Regions from separate parts of the Rossellomorea oryzaecorticis genome, predicted to be linked through region 2. Evidence: riboswitches for the same ligand, from Rfam matches in the RefSeq annotation. Region 2 holds a riboswitch; the other holds the start of a gene.

Region 1 (3,423 bases), on a different contig from region 2:
GATGCATCAGCGTTTGATGTTTTTCCTTTTTTCTCCTCATTCCGTATAGGGTAAATAAAAGAATGAACCATATAGGTGTCAGCAATAAGGCTGGACGAGTTGCCTCAGAAACCATCATGATCACCAGGATCACGGCGAACATGGTCAGCACAGCGTAATTGATAAATGGCGTGAATGGTGCTTTGAATGTTGATTTCAAGTGTAAATCGCGACGTGTTTTCTTATACTTCAGATGACAGATCAGAATTACGCCCCACACCCAGATGAAGCAAATGGCACTTATCGTTGTCACGATCCCGAAGGCCTGCTCCGGCAGCAGTTTACTTAAAAGTGCTCCCGCGGAAATAACCAGTGTGGAGATGAACAGCCCATTGCTTGGCACATGGTTTTTATTCAGTCTGGCAAAAATAGACGGCCCCTGTTTCGTGTTGCTTAAATTATATAGAATCCTGCTTGTAGAGAACATTCCGCTGTTGCAGGCAGAAGCCGCTGACGTCAGCACCACGAAATTGATGATTCCTGCCGCCAGGGGAATCCCGATTAAGCTAAATGTTTTCACAAACGGACTTTCCGCTGCATTGAGGCCTGTCCACGGATTGATGCACAAGAGCACAATCAGCGCGCCAACGTAGAAAAATAAAATCCTTAAAGGAATCTTATTGATGGCCGATGGAATATTCTTTTTCGGATCAGAGGTTTCCGCAGCCGATACTGCAACTAATTCCACACCGACATAGGCAAAAATGACCATCTGGAATGACAGCAGGAAGCCTGACATTCCATTTGGAAATAGTCCTCCATGCTCCCACAGATTGGTCATCGAAACAGTACCTGCATCCGTCTTGAATCCAATCACCAGCAGCACAACGCCGACACCGATCAACACAAGAATCGTGATGACCTTGATTAACGCAAACCAAAACTCCATTTCCCCGAATAGCTTTACAGTAAGCAGGTTGAACCCTAATAAAATGACCACACAGATGAGTGCAGGCACCCACTGCGGGATATCGAACCAATAATTCACGTACACCCCAACAGCGATCACATCGGCCATTGCCGTCATGATCCAGCAAAACCAATAGGTCCATCCCGTCACAAATGCAGCAGAAGCTCCAAGATACTCTTCCGCAATATCCGTCAACGATTGATAACCTGCTTTCGACAACAGAAGCTCCCCAAGCGCCCTCATCACAAAAAACAGGGCAATACCTACGATTAAATAAGCAAAGATGATCGAGGGACCCGCAAGCTGTATCGCTTTCCCGGAACCTAAAAATAACCCCGTCCCGATCGTTCCGCCAATCGCAATCAGCTGAACATGGCGATTTGATAAATCCCTCTTTAATTCTCGTTGTTCCAACCTTAACTCCTCCTTACAAACATTCAGAAAGCAATATTTAGAGCATAAAAAAAGAGACTGGATGCGCTCCAATCTCATGGTCCTAAGAATAACAAATACCATTTTGTATGCCAGCAGCCATAACGGCCTGCACGTCAAAATAAATATCTGATACTCTTCTGTCCTTTTGCCTGAGATTATGAACCCTTCGGCGCCGCGAAAACTCTCGCGGTCTCTCCAGAAGCTGCTCCTGCTATAGTATGATCCATAGCAATCATAGCTTTCTAAGTAATTAAATTGTTTGGTTACTCGTTTTGCTTCGAATAGTTGATTATTTTAAGGGCTGATATGGAGTTTGTCAACAGGAGGAATTCAGTTAACCAGCGGATGTATATTAAGCGGAGTTTCTCCGGTTATATACAAGGAGAATCTCGTTTTAGGAGTATTTAAGAGGAATTTTTCCGATTATGCCAAATATAATTTCTCATTTTAACGTTTTTTGAGTCAATAGACGGCATTACTCCGTCTATTTACGCTATTTTCAATTCTATATGCTAATTAGGCGGAATTTTTCCGTTTATTTATCAGAGTAGGTGTTTAACCTGATCCGCCAAGCGATAAGAGCGGATCCTCTTGATCCCAGATTCGGGAATCAACATCTTTTTATCAACTAGTTGAGTAAGCAATTTTTTTACCGTCTTGTCAGTTCGCTTCAAATACTTTTCCACTTCTATAGGGGATATAGCTTTTCCTTTTCGAATCGCTAGTCGAAGCACTTCCTTTTCTGCATAAGATAGAGTAGTCTGATCCAGCTCATCACCTAGCCATCGGCCAATCACTTGCTGAACGACCTGCTGGCATCGACGAGGTTTTTCTTTAACCTGGTCATAAGAAAAGCGTATGACAGTCCACCCGTCCATTACCAACTGGTTTTGACGCTCCAGACTGTCGGAAAATTGCCATCTGCTTATATTCTTTAAGTGAGGGCCATACCCATCGACCTCAAAACAAATCCGGATAGCTGGACGAATATAAGCAAAATCTAAATACCGTTTTCCATCTTTAAAATCATCGATTTCAAACTCTGGATGAAGATACCGAAAATGATAAAACGAAGGCCACCAAACTTGCTTCAAAAACAACTTTTCAGCCTGATTGTGACCTTCTTGTAAACGCCTCAACCGTTCACCTTTTCTTTCCTGAGAGTGAGCATTCATAAAAGCCTGGTACTCTTCTTCAAATCCCACAGCAATCCTCCTCAATAATCATCAAACTTTTATAGTTAGACTAAAAGAATTTGAAAACCGTTCTTTCCTCAATTTCTTCTACTATAAAATTTTGAAAGACCTTTATCTATCCCTCAATTGGAACCATAAAATCATATTCAGGAACTCCATACTTCGCAATCATCTTTTCCATATACTCGTCAAAAGATAAATGAAAATGTTCCGGTGGGTTCCCAAATAGGATGGTAAATACTCCGTTTTCGAAAGAAATTAAATAGCTTTTCTCCTGGTTAACATTCTTCTCCATAAGTGATACCTTTAACTCTTCCAATTGCTCACTAGTGAGACTATCGTTCAACATCACCTTTTTGCAGTTTCCATCTTTATTTTCCAATACAAACATACCGTGTCCTTCACGTTCCTCTTCCTTGTACTTAATAGAATTTTCGGTATATTTTTCTATTGTTTTGGTGTAATAATAACCGCACACCTTACAAAAAATGTACTTCTCATCAGTTTTGTAATAATCATCTACAAAAGCAGAACGTTCACAACCGGGGCATTTAATAGCATACCTAATCGATGCCAAAAATGGATCATCTCCCTTATTTTTTTGTTTTCAGACATCTTTTTAAAATAAATGAGTGTAAAATCTAGAGGGAAAAAGAGGTTTATTGTGGTTTCAACTGAAGAGAAATAAAGAAGCAAATAAAGATTCAAGGAGTAGTTAAATTAAGAGGAATTTGAGGAAAGAACTACTTTTAGTCTAAAAGAATTTTTTAATTTGTCAATCTATTTTCTTTGCACTTCAGCAATATCTCCCTTCTCATTTCTATTTGCCCTTAGGCCCCCCAC
Region 2 (3,423 bases):
CCCGACAACGATGTCCGCTCCGAGTTTTCCAGGCGGTGTCAGGGCACCAAGCGATAGCGGGTTGGAAGATACGACAAACATTGCTTTCTCGCTGTGCGCGGCTTCTTCAATCGCCTTCAGGTCTTCCACCCTTCCAAAGAAGTTAGGGTATTGAACGATGACAGCTGCAATATCACTGCTCATAAGCTTTTTCAATTCCTCAGTATCTGTGACGCCATTATGATGCGGGATCTCCACAACGTCGATATATTGGCCCTTCGCATACGTTCTTAGAACATCCCGTGATTCAGGGTGAACCGTACTTGAAACAAGAACTTTTTTGCGGCGGGTCTGACCTGCGCTTAACATGGCCGCCTCGGCCAGTGCAGTCCCTCCGTCGTACATGGAGGAGTTCGCTACATCCATCCCCGTCAGTTCGCAGATCATCGTTTGAAATTCAAAGATGGCCTGCAGTTCACCTTGTGAGATTTCAGGCTGATACGGCGTATACGCGGTGTAGAATTCTGAACGTGACAATACGTGATCGACGATGATCGGCGCATAGTGATCATAAACACCCGCTCCAAGGAAGGAGGCATGACTTTTCAAATCTGCATTTTTTGCCGCCATTTTAGTCAATTCTTTCACCAGACCGGTTTCTGACTTGGCAGGCTTGATATTATACTCACCTTTGAAGCGGACCTTCTCAGGAATATCCTCAAATAAATCGTCGATGCTGTTTACTTCAATGCTATTTAACATTTCCCGTTGATCTTGCTCTGTCATCGGTAAATAACGATGCTTCATGACCGTCATTCCTCCCTATTATTTAGTTCTCTTATAAAATGGTGTCGGAACCACTTTTGCGTTAACTTTCTTCCCTCTGATTTCAACCTGGATTTCTGTATCGATGGAGGTGAACTCTTTTTTCAGCAGGGCAAGGCCGACATTTTTCTTTAAAGTAGGAGACTGTGTCCCTGTTGTCACTTCACCGATTTCTTCCTCGCCTGAAAATACTTTGTAGCCGTGACGCGGGATGCCGCGTTCGATCATTTCAATACCGACAATCTTTCTTGACGCACCTTCATCTTTTTGTTTTTTCAGAGCGTCCTGCCCGTTGAAAGGAATCTCCTTGTTCACCTTTACTGCAAAGCCGATCCCCGCTTCGATAGGGGAGATGTCTTTTGAGAGTTCCTGTCCATAAAGTGCAAGATTCGCTTCGAAACGCAGGGTATCGCGTGCCCCGAGTCCGCATGGAAGCACCCCGTCCTTCTCGCCTTCTTTTAAAATATCTTTCCAGATTGCGGCTGCATCCTCTGCATCACAGTAGATTTCAAAACCGTCTTCTCCTGTGTATCCTGTGCGGGAGACAAGGGCATGACGTCCATTGATGCTGACGTTGGATTGGAATTTAAAGAACCCGATCTCGCTCAAAGAATGTTCATTTGTCAACCTTTGCAAAACACCTTCAGCAAGCGGACCCTGCAAAGCGAGCTGAGCCATATGCTCGGAGATATTATTGATTTCTACTCCGTCTGTTTCATGCTGTTTCAGCCATTCAAAATCCTTATCGATGTTCGCTGCATTGACCACCAATAAATAGTCATTGTCTTTTATTTTATAAATCAGAAGGTCATCAACGGTGCCGCCGTCTTCATAGCACATTGCAGTATATTGAGCCCCGCCGTCTTTGACTTTGGATACATCATTGGTCATCATTTTCTGTAAGTATTCGAGAGCCCCTTCGCCCTTCACTTCGATTTCTCCCATATGCGACACATCAAAGAGCCCTGCACGGGTCCTGACCGCTTCGTGCTCTGCTTTGATACTTGAGAATTGAACCGGTAATGCCCAGCCTCCGAAGTCGATCGTCTTTCCCCCATACTCTTTATACACTTCATATAAAGGTGTTTTTTTCAAATCTGCCATTAGACTTCCCCCTTAATATCATCAAACTTTTCCTTCTGTACGCTTCCTGCTGCCAAATATCCGCGCATGAAAAAAGACAGAAAAACCCCTTTTTTCAAAAGAGTTTCTCTGTCCTTTCACCTGAAAGTTTACCGGTAAAACGGCTTTCCCCTTTGGTGGCTTCCAAATGGAAACACTCTCCAGAGCTGCGTCCAGCAAGAGTCTTTTTGCCTGAGAGATTCACACATTGATGTTTGCTCCTTCGGCGCTGTATGGTACAGTCTCTCCCCTTGCTATCATTCGCCAATATTCCTTGCAACATTTGGTCATACTAGAAGTATAAACAGTAGAAATGTTATTGATGTGAATGTTCGGATTATTATAGTTTTCAAAACATTAGGTAATCTACTCTCATCCTACCATTAAACATAAGTTCCGGGCAATCATTTTTCTATCAAATAAGGAGATGTTTTTCACATGAATGTTGACGTTGTATTTAATGAGGAGTGGGGCGATGGTCTCGATACGTTAATAAATAATGACGGCCCCTGGGGGAGCTGGGAGCTCTACAAGCTTGCAATAGAATGTGAGCAGCATCTGGCAATCCCGAACTTTGAGGGCCTTCAGGCACCAAAACATTTGGCTAATGTGACTCCGCTCCCCCATCAGCTCGAAGCTGCCAGACAGGTAGTGGAAACAATGAACGGAAAAGCCATCCTTGCCGATGAGGTGGGCCTCGGGAAAACGATTGAAGCTGGTCTGATATTAAAAGAATATATGATTCGAGGACTTGTAAAAAAGGTATTGATACTCGTCCCTGCATCACTGGTGTCCCAATGGGCATATGAACTGAACAGCAAGTTCTTCATCCCTGCCGTCGCGCAGCGCAAAAGCTATGTCTGGGATCAGTGCGATATCGTGGTTTCCTCCATGGATACCGCAAAACGGAGCCCGCATCGCGAGAAAGTTTATGAACAGGACTATGACCTTGTCATCATTGATGAAGCTCACAAACTGAAAAATCATAAAACCAAAAACTATGAATTTGTCCAGAATCTCAAGAAAAAGTTTTGCTTACTTCTTACAGCCACACCGATACAAAATAAAGTAGAAGAAATCTTCCATCTTGTTTCACTGTTAAAACCCGGGCACCTTGGGAATGAATCCGGATTCACCGACCGTTATAAAAAAGGAGACCGGACTGTCCATGATGATGACTCCTTGAATCAGCTCATCAATAAAGTCATGATCCGGAACAGGAGGAGTGATACAGGAATTGAATGGACGAAGCGCCACGTCAAAACGATACTCATTGATTTCAATCAGCCGGAACGGGACCTGTACGACAGTATCAACTTATTGAAAGGGAGCCAGGAAGACTGGGCCGCGGCCAGTTCATTTTCACTCCTCACATTGCAAAGGGAAGCTTGCAGCAGCAGGGAATCCGTTTTTTACACGCTGAAAAACATGATCGAGAAAAAAGAAAATCCTACTGCCGCATTCGAGAATACGATTGGCACACTCATGAAAAAAGTG

Evidence for each region. A riboswitch is a leader RNA that binds a small molecule or an ion and turns the genes downstream of it on or off. The one in region 2 is predicted to bind glycine.
Region 1: it holds a riboswitch for glycine, as region 2 does, so the genes downstream of both, ACKA06_RS11710 (amino acid permease) here and gcvT (glycine cleavage system aminomethyltransferase GcvT) in region 2, are expected to answer to the same signal.

The regions. Positions count from the first base shown of each region.
Region 1 covers NZ_JBJOSA010000008.1:106,232-109,654, forward strand. Annotated here, with positions in the region: gene ACKA06_RS11710 (amino acid permease) at 1-1,363, opposite strand, end outside; glycine riboswitch at 1,512-1,593, opposite strand; gene ACKA06_RS11715 (DNA-binding response regulator) at 1,927-2,589, opposite strand; gene ACKA06_RS11720 (hypothetical protein) at 2,696-3,157, opposite strand.
Region 2 covers NZ_JBJOSA010000012.1:34,008-37,430, reverse strand. Annotated here, with positions in the region: gene gcvPA (aminomethyl-transferring glycine dehydrogenase subunit GcvPA) at 1-786, opposite strand, end outside; gene gcvT (glycine cleavage system aminomethyltransferase GcvT) at 805-1,908, opposite strand; glycine riboswitch at 2,015-2,093, opposite strand; glycine riboswitch at 2,097-2,187, opposite strand; gene ACKA06_RS14190 (DEAD/DEAH box helicase) at 2,365-3,423, shown strand, end outside.